Regions from separate parts of the Caballeronia sp. ATUFL_F2_KS9A genome, predicted to be linked through region 3. Evidence: predicted binding sites of a transcription regulator. Region 3 holds the regulator's gene; each other region holds the start of a gene.
The links. The regulator LexA, encoded in region 3, represses DNA repair genes until DNA is damaged. The targets are predictions, from matches to a motif close to ACTGTATNNNNATACAGT.
Positions count from the first base shown of each region.

Region 1: a site for LexA is predicted at 2,139-2,156, ahead of NCS67_RS09185 (ATP-dependent helicase). Genes of this name have one in related genera too.
Region 2: a site for LexA is predicted at 1,513-1,530, ahead of recA (recombinase RecA). Genes of this name have one in related genera too.

Region 1 is NZ_JALQEK010000010.1:130,287-134,439, reverse strand. Features, by position in the region: gene NCS67_RS09205 (glycoside hydrolase family 19 protein) at 1-678, opposite strand, end outside; gene NCS67_RS09200 (hypothetical protein) at 872-1,240, opposite strand; gene NCS67_RS09195 (hypothetical protein) at 1,286-1,711, shown strand; gene NCS67_RS09190 (hypothetical protein) at 1,782-2,039, shown strand; gene NCS67_RS09185 (ATP-dependent helicase) at 2,189-4,153, shown strand, end outside.
Region 2 is NZ_JALQEK010000001.1:398,523-402,675, forward strand. Features, by position in the region: gene NCS67_RS01900 (sensor histidine kinase) at 1-615, opposite strand, end outside; gene NCS67_RS01905 (response regulator transcription factor) at 621-1,349, opposite strand; gene recA (recombinase RecA) at 1,632-2,702, shown strand; gene recX (recombination regulator RecX) at 2,722-3,669, shown strand; gene NCS67_RS01920 (DUF2889 domain-containing protein) at 3,782-4,153, shown strand, end outside.
Region 3 is NZ_JALQEK010000004.1:20,455-24,607, reverse strand. Features, by position in the region: gene cysT (sulfate ABC transporter permease subunit CysT) at 1-4, opposite strand, end outside; gene NCS67_RS05790 (sulfate ABC transporter substrate-binding protein) at 95-1,117, opposite strand; gene lexA (transcriptional repressor LexA) at 1,376-2,053, shown strand; gene NCS67_RS05780 (hypothetical protein) at 2,251-2,577, shown strand; gene NCS67_RS05775 (DUF2939 domain-containing protein) at 2,677-3,276, shown strand; gene NCS67_RS05770 (universal stress protein) at 3,312-3,821, opposite strand; gene nodI (nodulation factor ABC transporter ATP-binding protein NodI) at 4,135-4,153, shown strand, end outside.

The DNA of each region.
Region 1 (4,153 bases), on a different contig from region 3:
TCTCAAACCTTGCTGACTAGCATCTGGCGCCTGACCGGTTCGGCTCGGAGCTGCCTTGTCCCGCGCATAGGACGTGACTTTGTACTGAGCAAGCGCAGATAGATACGCCGGTTTGGCCTTGCCCGTATCGCGCTCATACTCCTCGTACGCTTGCAGATGCATGTACAGGCTATAGAAAGTCAGCTTCGTGCCTTTCGGGAACTCCATCGAATGGCGAACCAAAGCGAATCCGGTGCTATAGGGCGCTTGCACGTTTCCGAGTTGGCTCACCGGATAAGTCCGGTCCACCCGGTATGCAATGACGTGGCCATCTGCAATGCATCGCACGCCTTGCTTCAAATCCAGCTTGCTGCCCGCGCCGCTGTCGGTGATGTGGATACCGCCGTGCCAAAAGCCTTTCTTACTCACCAAGAAGGTTCCGCCGGGTTCCTTCTCCGAGAGCAGTTGGTAAATCTCGTGTTCGTCGGTGAACCTGACTGCCGCATCCGTATCCCTCTGCCCCTTCTTCAGGAACGGGAAGGCAAACGACAACTTCTTGACCTTTGTGTCGGGCGGCGTCGCTTGCGGTGCGTTACGAGGGACTGCAGGCGCACTGCGTTGGCCACCTGAAGCGGGCTGGGGTGCAGACGCAGGTTGCGGCGCCGAAGCGGGTCTTGCAGCAGTTGCTGATGTTGCCATCTCGATTCTTATTCAGAAAATCCAAAGGAAATCGGGTTCGCACTGACGTTCAGACCGGGACAGGAACGCGAAGCCTTTCTATCGGCCTGACCGACAGTCAGGTTGCGCCTGCCTCGATTTAAGTGGCAGGACTAATGATTATCATCGTACCGTGCGATAGTTCAATATCGGTGCCATGAACTGTCACCGATTGTCACATCGTTGCCCTGTTGATTGTCTTGTTAGCGTCGGGGCCGTTACCTGCTGTTATGCGGCCCACCGTCTGTTTCTCGCCCGTGGTCGCAACTTGCGCGTCGAGCTTCAACGGATGAAACCCGCTCTGCGGCTGCTGGGAAGAGCGAGATACCGACGATGTGGCCGGGCATGCGCCGTGCTCAGGGATCGCGAGGACCGGTAATCCCCACTCAAGCGCGCTCGTTGGCAAATGTAGCCAGATGAAACCGTCGGTAACAGTGACTGATTTTCGCGAACTTGCCCGATTGACCGCCGGTCCGACCATTTGATCGATGCAGCTTCGGTCATCTTTCCAATCGACAAAAGTCGCGCGGATCGCTCGTTTCATCGTCGTAAGAGCGCCGCCGACGCCAACTAAAGAGAGGACTAGCTCATGACTCGCGCACGAATCCTTTTTATCGGCTCCGCCATCGCCACTTTCGCCACTTTCGCCGCTTCGGGCGCTTATGCGCAAACCGCGACCCAGTCCGCACCGGTGCAGACTCAAACGCAAGCGCAAGTGCAGCCGATGCAAGCCCAACAGCCGATGACGCCGCCGCCGCAGAACCTCGTCGCGCCCGCGCCGACCGATCCGCTCGTCGAGCGCCGCAATGCCAATGCGAAGGCGAACGCCGAATACAGCGCGTCGAAGAAGGCGTCGAAGGCCGAATTGAAGGCGCAAACCGAGCAGGCCAAGGCGCAGTACAAGGAAGAGGTGAAGAACGCGAAGATCAATCGCAAGGCGGACAAGGACGCCGCCAAGGCCGAATTGAACGCGACCGAGCCGAACGCACCGAAGGACACCGGCTTGCAGCATTAAGCGGGCGAACCGGGAATCGCCGCGAGCTCGCGTTTGGCGCGGCTCGCGGCATCGAACAAGGGAGAAGACCATGAATCGAAAAACTCATGCACTGCTGGCCGCGCTGATCGCGGGGACGTTCGCGAGCGCGAGCGTGGCATCGTTCGCACAAACGGCGTCGGATACGCCGACTGCCGCCGATCAAAAGGCCGCGAAGGAACAGAGCAAGGCCGACAAGAAGGCGGCCGTCGCGCAAGCCAAGGCCGACAAGCAAAAGACCGAGGCGCAATCGGACGCCAATGAAGCCGCCGCCGAAGCGAAGCTCAAGAACGCGAAGAAGGCCGACTGACGCAAATCTTTTGCAGCGATGCGAGCCCGGTTCCGTGCGAGCCGGGCTCGTTGCATTTGGGGCCAAAACCCTTGTCGAGCCAAAGGCTTGCGCGTGCGGGTTGTATGGATATACAGTGTGCGTCACTCATTTCCCGCCGCCTTTCTCCCGTGCTCACGCTCCCCGACACCGCCGACGAATCCACCACGAAACAGGTCGCCGACTATCTCGCGAAGCTCAACGAGGCGCAGCGTCAGGCCGTCGAATTCGGCGTCGACGAACCGGGGCGCGCGGGCGGGCCGCTGCTCGTCATCGCGGGCGCGGGATCGGGCAAGACCAACACGCTCGCGCATCGCGTCGCGCATCTGCTGGTGAAAGGCGCGGATCCGCATCGCATCCTGCTGCTCACGTTTTCGCGCCGCGCGGCGCTCGAAATGACGCGGCGGGTGTCGCGCATCGCAATGAACGCGCTCGGCACGAGAAGCGCAATCGCGCAGGGTTTGTCGTGGTCGGGCACGTTCCATAGCGTCGGCGCGCGGCTGTTGCGCGATTACGCCGATCTCGTCGGGCTCGCGCCGTCGTTCACCATCAACGATCGCGAGGATTCGGCCGATCTCATGAACCTCGTGCGGCACGAGCTCGGTTTGTCGTCGAAGGAAAAGCGCTTTCCCGCCAAATCGACGTGCTTCGCGATCTACTCGCGCGTCGTCAACACCGGCGCGTCCCTGGCGACCGTGCTCGATCAGTCGTATCCGTGGTGCCGCGAGTGGGAAGCGGACCTGAAGCGCCTCTTCGCCGCGTACGTCAGCGCGAAACAGGCGCAAAGCGTGCTCGATTACGACGATCTGCTGCTCTACTGGTCGCATCTCGCGGCGGAGCCGTCGATTGCCGCCGATCTCGCGAGCCGCTTCGATCACGTTCTCGTCGACGAATATCAGGACACGAACCGTCTGCAGGCATCCATTCTTCTCGCGATGAAACCGGACGGGCGCGGCCTTACCGTCGTCGGCGACGATGCCCAATCCATCTACTCGTTTCGCGGCGCGACGGTGCGCAACATCCTCGATTTTCCCGGCCACTTCGATCCGCCCGCCGCGACCGTCACGCTCGACCGCAACTATCGTTCGACCTTGCCGATTCTCGAAGCGTCGAACGCGGTGATCGGCCTCGCGACCGAGCGCTACACGAAGAATCTGTGGACCGACAAGGCATCGGCGCAAAAGCCGCGCGTCGTTGCCGTCGCCGATGAAGCCGATCAGGCGCGCTATGTCGTCGAAAAAGTGCTCGAAGCGCGCGAAGGCGGCATGAAGCTCAAGGCGCAGGCGGTGCTGTTTCGTGCCGCGCATCACAGCGCGGCGCTCGAAATCGAATTGACGCGCCGGAACATTCCGTTCGTGAAGTTCGGCGGACTGAAGTTTCTCGATTCCGTTCATGTCAAGGACGTGCTCGCGGTGTTGCGCTGGGCCGAGAATCCGCGCGATCGCGTCGCGGGCTTTCGCGTCGCGCAGTTGTTGCCGGGCGTCGGACCGGCGATCGCCGGGCGCCTGCTCGACAGCGTGAGCGCGCCGGACGCGGTGGCGTCGAATGCGATCGCCGCGTTTCAGGCGCCCGCGCGCGCGTCGGAGGACTGGCCGCGTTTCGTCGGCCTGATGGCGAAGCTCTGCGGCCGCGACTCCGGCTGGCCCGCCGAGTTCGAAATGATCCGGCGTTGGTACGAGCCGCATCTGGAACGCAATCACGAGGACGCGGCGATCCGCATCGGCGACGTGTTGCAGATGGAAAGCATCGCGGCGACGTATCCCACGCGCGAGCGCTTTCTCACCGAACTGACGCTCGATCCGCCCGACGCGACCAGCGACGAATCCGGCGTGCCGCTGCTCGACGAAGACTATCTGATTCTCTCGACGATCCATTCGGCGAAGGGCCAGGAATGGCGCAACGTGTTCGTGCTGAACGGCGTCGACGGCTGCATTCCGTCCGATCTCGGCACGGGCAGCGACGAAGAACTCGACGAGGAACGGCGGCTGTTATACGTCGCGATGACGCGCGCGAAGGAAGACCTGCACATCATCACGCCGCAGCGCTTCTACGTGTACAACCAGACGCATCTCGGCGACCGTCACGTATGGGCGCAG
Region 2 (4,153 bases), on a different contig from region 3:
GCTGCGCTTGTCGAGCGTCTCCGCAACCTGCACGAGCACCGGCTGCGCGCTGTGCGGATCGCGCCCGGGCGCGAGGCCGGGCAGATCGACCGTCGTGTATGCGACGCGGATATCGTTGCCGCGCAGCACATCGTCGCGAAACTCGACGATGCCCGGCTGCGGACGATCGTCGTCGTGCGGCAAGGGCATGTCGCGATCGCCGCCGACGAGTTCGCCGCGCGTGCCGAGCACCTGGAAAAACACGCTGTCGACGTTATCGGCGCGCAGGAAATCGCGCGTCGCGTCGGGCAGACGGAGTTCCGCGACGCCGTTTACCGGCTGAATCTGTCGCGCGAGCACGTAGGCGTCGGCTTCGAGCGCGCGGTCGAACGGCCCGTTCGCGATCGATTTCGCGACCAGATACGTCACCGCGATGCTCATCGGCCAGAGCAGCAGCAGCGGCGCGAGCATCCAGTCGAGAATCTCGCCGAAGAGCGAGCGTGGATGCGTTTCGGCGTCGGGCTCGAGCTCGTCGGGCGGCGCGAACGGATTCGCGTAGCGCGCGTCGCGCAGCGCGTCGGAGTCGTCGTTCGCTTGTGCGTTTCGCTGAGTTTCGTGGGAAACGGGCGACGCCATGCGGCCTACTTATAGTGATGGCTGGCGGACTCGCCGGCGTGCGGCCCGCCCGCGCCGTTCGTCGTGGCGGCCGCTTTCTCCAGCGTGTAACCGAGACCGCGTACCGTGATGATCTTCGCGCCGCTCGGCTCGATCTTCTTCCGTAGCCGATGCACGTAGACCTCGATCGCGTTATTGCTGACTTCCTCGCCCCACTCGCACAGGTGATTGACGAGCTGCTCCTTCGATACGAGCCGGCCGGTTCGCTGCAGCAGCACTTCGAGCACGCCGAGTTCGCGCGCCGAAAGATCGATGACCTGATCGCCGATGGTCGCAATGCGCCCGATCTGATCGAAGGTGAGCGAGCCGTGCCGGACGACGGTCGGACCGCCGCCCGCGCCGCGGCGCGTGAGCGCACGGACGCGCGCTTCGAGTTCGTTGAGCGCGAAGGGCTTCGCCATGTAATCGTCCGCGCCGAGATCGAGACCTTTCACGCGCTCGTCGACGGAATCGGCGGCGGTGAGGATCAGCACGGGCATCTGCGAATTGCGCGCGCGCAGGCGGCGCAGCACCTCGAGACCGGGCATCAGGGGCAGGCCGAGATCGAGGATCAGCAGGTCGAAAGTTTGCAGGGAAAGGGCGGTGTCCGCTTCGACGCCATGCTTCACATGGTCGACGGCGTATCCCGATTGGCGGAGTGATCGGACGAGCCCGTCCGCGAGTATGCTGTCGTCTTCGGCAATGAGGATTCGCATCGTCGTGTGCGCCTTTGTACGCCATGCATGCGCGATGAAGCGCATCGGCATTGCCGGCACCGTGTGTCGCCCGGCGCGGCGGTCTCCAGGTGTTCGTGGTTCTTGCGTGCTTGGGCGACGTGGAAAAAAAGCTGCGCCACGCCGCGACAGGCTTGCAAAAACTACTGTTTTTTTATACAGTGTCTGCGTGAGTGGGAAGGGCGGTTTCGTATGCTCGATCGAGCGGCGAAAAACCCCGTGAACACTGCCTCAGACGCCGTTCATCATAGCAAAGGACGATTCATGGAAGAAAGCAAGAAAGGCCCGGCTGGCATGACTGCGGAGAAGAGCAAGGCCCTGGCCGCCGCGCTCTCGCAGATCGAAAAGCAATTCGGCAAAGGGTCGATCATGCGGCTCGGCGCAGGTGAGGCGGTCGAAGACATTCAAGTGGTTTCCACCGGTTCGCTCGGGCTGGACATCGCGCTCGGCGTCGGCGGCTTGCCGCGCGGTCGTGTCGTGGAAATCTACGGTCCGGAGTCGTCGGGTAAAACCACGCTCACGCTGCAGGTGATCGCGGAGATGCAGAAGCTCGGCGGCACGGCGGCGTTCATCGACGCGGAACACGCGCTCGACGTGCAGTACGCCGGCAAGCTCGGCGTGAACGTGCCCGAACTGCTGATCTCGCAGCCGGACACGGGCGAGCAGGCGCTCGAAATCGCGGACGCGCTGGTGCGCTCCGGCTCCATCGACATGATCGTGATCGACTCGGTCGCGGCGCTCGTGCCGAAGGCGGAAATCGAAGGCGAAATGGGCGACTCGCTGCCGGGTCTGCAAGCGCGTCTGATGTCGCAGGCGCTGCGCAAGCTCACCGGCACGATCAAGCGCACGAACTGCCTCGTCATCTTCATCAACCAGATCCGCATGAAGATCGGCGTGATGTTCGGCAACCCGGAAACCACCACGGGCGGCAACGCGCTCAAGTTCTACTCGTCGGTGCGTCTGGATATCCGCCGTATCGGTTCGATCAAGAAGAACGACGAAGTCATCGGCAACGAGACGCGCGTGAAGGTTGTGAAGAACAAGGTGTCGCCGCCGTTCCGCGAAGCCATCTTCGACATTCTTTATGGCGAAGGCATTTCGCGTCAGGGTGAAATCATCGATCTGGGCGTGCAGGCGAAGCTGGTCGACAAGGCGGGGGCCTGGTACAGCTACAACGGCGATCGCATCGGTCAGGGCAAGGACAACGCGCGGGAATTCCTGCGCGAAAATCCGGACATCGCGCGCGAGATCGAGAACAAGATACGCGAATCGCTGGGCGTCGCTGCATTGGGCGAAGCTGTCGTCGCAAGCGCCGCAGCGGCCGACGACGAGTAAGCATCGAGCCTGAAGGAAGATGCAGACGCGCCGGCTCGGATCCAAGGCAGACCCGGCGGATAACGGAACCGGCGACGATTCCGATTCCGTCGATCGCTACGAGCGAAGCAGCGAGCGGCGCGGTGCATCGTCGAAGTCAGGCGGCTTCAGGCGCAGCAACAAGGAACGCGCCGGCGCGAAGTCATTCGCGTCGGCGCGTCGCGTTTTCGAGCCTGTTAAAAGGGATGAAAGCAGCGTAGACGCGAATGATCGCGCGGCCCGCCTGGAACAAGCTCGCGCCTTACTGAAGCAGGCGACAGCGCAGCCGAAGGCGCCTGCCGCCGATCGCAGCCCGCCGTCCGCTAACCCGCCGGACCCATTCGAAGACGCCGATCCATTCGAGCCCTTCGAACAATGCGTGCCTTCCGAGCCATCGCCAGCCGTTTCCGGCGAAACGGTTTATAGCCGCTCCAGCCAGCGCACCCGCAAGACATCGGCAAACGAAGTCAACAATCCCAAACGTCCGCAACGCTCGTTGAAGGGCCGCGCGCTCGCGTTCCTGTCGCGTCGCGAGTACAGCCGCGCGGAGTTGTCGCGCAAGCTGCGTCCGTACGTCGAAGAAGCCGCTCCGCTCGAATCCCTGTTGGACAGTCTCGAGCGCGATGGCTGGCTGTCGAACGAGCGCTTCGTCGAGAGCGTCGTGCATCGGCGGGCGTCGCGCATGGGCGGCAGCAGGATCATCAGCGAGCTGAAGCGGCATGCCGTCGGCGAAACGCTCATCAGCGAAACCGCCGACAAGCTCGCGCAGTCCGAAACCGCGCGCGCCAGGGCGGTGTGGGAAAAGAAATACGGCGTGCCGCCGGAGACGCCCGCCGAGCGCGCCAAGCAGGCGCGCTTTCTGGCTGCGCGCGGTTTTTCGAGCGGTACGATCGGCAAGATATTGAAGGGCGGTGACGAAGATTGGAGCGAGGAAATCGTCGACGACTGAGCGCCCGTTCGGCTTGATCCGCACGCGCGTTCCATTCGTCAGGCACATGCCCGGCTCGAAATACCCGATATGCTAAAATTCCACGGTTTTCCCCGTACCGGCTCACTCCAGCATGCCTCTCTCGCCTCCCGCTCCCCGACAATTGCGTCATAGCCGCGCGATTCGAGTGGAAGCGTTCGAACGCGACGACGGCCTGTGGGATATCGAAGCCTGTCTAACCGATGAGAAGCCGCGCGACTTCCAGCTCGCGACGGGCGTCCGGCCGCACGGCCTGCCGATCCATGAACTCTGGCTGCGCATCACCATCGATCGCACACTCAGCATCGTCGACGTCGAAGCGTCGTCCGACTGGGCGCCGTATGGCGGTTTGTGCGCCGAGTCCAATGCGGTCTATCGCAAGCTCATCGGACTCAATCTCCTCCAGAATTTTCGCCGCGAAGCCAACACGCTGCTGCGCGGCACTGCCGGCTGCACGCATCTCACC
Region 3 (4,153 bases):
TCATCCTTGAATCATCCATTTTGCGCGCGGGGTGGGCGCGCGTTGCTGCTTCGGGCGCGCGGCGTCTTGAACGCGCCGCGTCGCCGGTTGACGCTTATTGCGGCTGATAGATCGAATCGAACACGCCGCCATCCGCGAAATGCGTCTTCTGCGCCTTGGTCCAGCCGCCGAAGGTGTCGTCGATGGTATAGAGCTTCAGCTTCGGAAACTGCTTCGTCAGATCGGCGGGCACCTTGTCCGAACGCGGCCGATAGAAATTGCGCGCGGCGATCTGCTGCCCTTCGTCGCTATACAGATACTTGAGATACGCTTCGGCGAGCTTGCGCGTGCCGTGTTTGTCGACGACCTTGTCGACCACCGCGACCGGCGGCTCCGCCAGAATGCTCACGGACGGCACCACGATCTCGAACTTGTCCGGACCGAATTCCTTCAGCGACAGGAACGCCTCGTTTTCCCACGCGATGAGCACGTCGCCCTGACCGCGCTGCACGAAGCTCGTCGTCGCGCCGCGCGCGCCGGAATCCAGCACGCCGGCGTTCTTGTAGAGCTTCGTCACGAACTCCTTGGCGGTCTGCTCGTTGCCGCCCGGCTTGTGCTGCGCGTACGCCCACGCCGCGAGGTAGTTCCAGCGCGCGCCGCCCGATGTCTTCGGATTCGGCGTGACGATCGACACGCCCGGCTTCGTCAGATCGTCCCAGTCCTTGATGTGCTTCGGATTGCCCTTGCGCACGAGAAACACGATCGTCGACGTGTACGGCGATGCGTTGTCCGGCAGGCGCTTCTGCCAGTCCGCGCCGACGAGTCCCTTGCCCGCGAGCGCGTCGATGTCATAAGCGAGCGCGAGCGTAACGACGTCCGCCTGCAGTCCGTCGATGACCGCGCGCGCCTGGCCGCCCGACCCGCCATGCGACTGCTTGAAGGTTACGGTCTCGCCCGTCTCCGCCTTCCACTTTTTCGCGAAAGCCTGATTGAAGTCCTGATACAGCTCGCGGGTCGGGTCGTAGGAAACGTTCAGAAACGACGTATCCGCCTGCGCCGGCGCCGTCATGATCAGACCCGCCGCGCCGAGCGTCGCCGCAGCAAGAAGCCGTCGCAATCCCGTGTTGATGCTTTGCATTCCCCGTTCTCCGTCTTATCGAATTGACGGAATCAGTCTAACGAGGCCTCTATATGATTGAAAATAATCGTTATTCACTTTTTTATACGTAAAACTGCTAAGAACGATATTCCTGGATGGAAGAAGCGCCGGCGGGCGCGATCCGACGGTGCGGAGGCTTCGTGGCCGCGAACTTAAAGTAAAGCTTGAAAAGCAACAAATACTGTATAAAAATACAGTCACCTGTCCATTCATACAGTGCATCAGGGGCTCGAGCCAGTGACCAAAACATCAAAACTTACCGCGCGGCAGCAGCAGGTGTTCGAACTCATCCAGCGCGCGATCGACCGCACGGGCTTTCCGCCCACGCGCGCCGAGATCGCGGCGGAGCTCGGCTTCAGTTCGGCCAATTCCGCCGAGGAGCACCTCAGGGCGCTGGCCCGCAAGGGCGTCATCGAGCTGGCGGCGGGTTCGTCGCGCGGCATCCGGCTGCTCGGCGATGCATCTCGCATCGATCGGTCCGAGGAGCTGCCGCATCAGTTCACGCTGCCGCATCAGAGCATCATGCAATTGTCTCTGCCGCTCGTCGGCCGGGTCGCGGCGGGGAGTCCTATCCTCGCGCAAGAGCACATCTCGCAGCACTATGCGTGCGACCCCGCGCTCTTCTCCAGCAAGCCGGACTATCTGTTGAAGGTGCGCGGCCTCTCGATGCGCGACGCAGGCATTCTCGACGGCGATCTTCTCGCCGTGCAAAAGCGCAACGAAGCGAAAGACGGACAGATCGTCGTCGCGCGTCTTGGCGACGACGTCACGGTCAAGCGCTGGAAACGGCGCGCGGACGGCGTCGAACTCATCGCCGAAAACCCCGAGTATGAAAACATCTTCGTGCGCGCCGGCAGCGGCGATTTCGCGCTTGAAGGCATTGCCGTCGGGCTGATCCGCTCCGGCGAGTTCTGATGTTGGCCCGCGAACGGGCATGGCACGAAAGTCGAAGCACATTACTTTCGCACCGAGACACGAAATGTCTCATTGACATCGCAAGATAGCCTCACCAACCGCTTTCGACACCTGATTCAGGCGTCTCACAACACAACAAGCATGACGGCCACCGCGCGCGGTGCGCCGCGGTGCGTCCTATCGTCTGGAGAGTCATCATGGAACGTTTTGCCCGTCTGCTGCCCTTCCGTCAATTCGGCCGCCTGCGCCATCTGCGCACGCTGATCGCCTGCGGCATGCCGCGCGCCGAAGCCACGCCCGATCTCTTCAACGAAATGCCCGCGTTGCCGTCCCGTCAGCCGGCCTTCGCTCGCGTTTCCCTCAACAGCACGGTGCACGCCGAGGCCGAGCAGCGCGCGCCAGTGCGCGTGTATCGCGGGCAATCGCGCGTGATTCTGGTGGGCAAGATCGACGAGGTTTCGCGCATGATCGACCGCTGCATCGCCGAGGAAAATGCCGGGCTGGCCGGCGGAATCCTCGCCTGAATGGAACGCCATCGCACGCACGACGTGAATTCACGGGATTTAACCGGCGCCCGGGCGGTCAATCCGTAATTCACGTTTTGCAAGAGGCTTGGCCCAAGCATGTCCCGCACTACCCGTTCTATTGTCGTTACGCTCGTCGTCCTGGTTATCGTCGCGGCGCTCGGTTTCGTTTACGCATCGCCTTACATCGCACTCGATCGCGTGAAGCGCGCGGCCGATGCCCGGGATGCGCAAACCGTCAACGAATACGTCGATTTTCCGGCGCTGCGCGCGAGCCTCAAGGACCAGATCGCGGCGCTGCTCACGCGTCGCGTGGATATTCAAAAGAGCGGGAATCCGCTCGCGATCATCGGTGCGATGATCGGCGCGGCGCTCGTCGGTCCGCTGGTGGATTCGTATGCCACACCGGACGGCGTCGCGGCGATTCTGAACGGCATCCCGCCGCGCGGCGATCCGGGCGAGCGTCCGCCGCAAGCTGGCGACGGCGCACCAGCGAATGCGGGGAATGCGCCCGCGTCCGGCGTCACGGCCGCACGGCAGCCGCCGAAAGAACCACCGCAGACGACGGCGGGTTATCGAAGCCTGAACACGTTCGTCGTCACGTATCAACACGGCGCCGGCGATGCGCGCTACTCCGCGATCTTCCACCGCAACGGGCTCGTGTCGTGGAAGCTCGTCGCGGTCGATCTCAACGGTTGACGCGTCAAGCGTCGCGGTTCACGCTTCGCACCGCATCACGCCCCGGCTTCGGCCTTGACGGGCTTCGCCGCGTACGCCGCTTCGTCTTCCGCTTCGGCCGATTCACCGGCCTGACAGACGGCAACCAGGATGCTGCACTTCACGCGATCCAGCAGCGGCGTGTTGCCCGCGCCCATCCACCAGCGCGCGAGGCCGCTGCGGCAGCGATGCCCGACGACGACGAGATCGACCTGAAGGCTGTCGGCGAGCGCCGCGATTTCGTCGATCGGATGGCCGAACGCGAAATGTCCCTGTGCCTGAAGGCCACGCTCGCGCAGCCATTCGACGCCCTCTTGCAGGATGTCGCGCGCGGCCTCTTCGAAGCGTCCGCAGGCCATGTCGGTTAGCAGTCCGGCGCTCTGCGCGATGCTCGAGCGCATATCCACCACCGCGAGCACATGCGTCTCCGCATTCAGGTCGAGCGCGAGATTGGCGCCCTGACGCAGTGCCTTGCGGCCTTCTCTGGAGCCGTCGTAGCACAGCAGGATTTTTCGGTAGCTCTCCATCTTGACCTCCCTGGCCAACGTGCCGTTGAGCGCGGCTTGCCCGCGGCGTTGATTCATCATCGTGCGTCGTCCCATGGGAGACAACGCTGGAAAACGCTTACCGGCGCGAACACGCTAGCTCGCACCGTGCCAGAACCACAAAAACGTCGACGGACAAGCCTCTGGCACTTTCGGCCGGAACCGGTTCGACGCGCCCCGCACGGGTTTGACACGCCCGCGCAGCATGCGGTTGCACGCCAAGCGCCGCCTTGGTGCAATGGATTACACTAGCCCGCTGGATTTCCCTCATCCGGCTTTCCCTGCGCACAGATGCATGACTGATCAATCTTTGC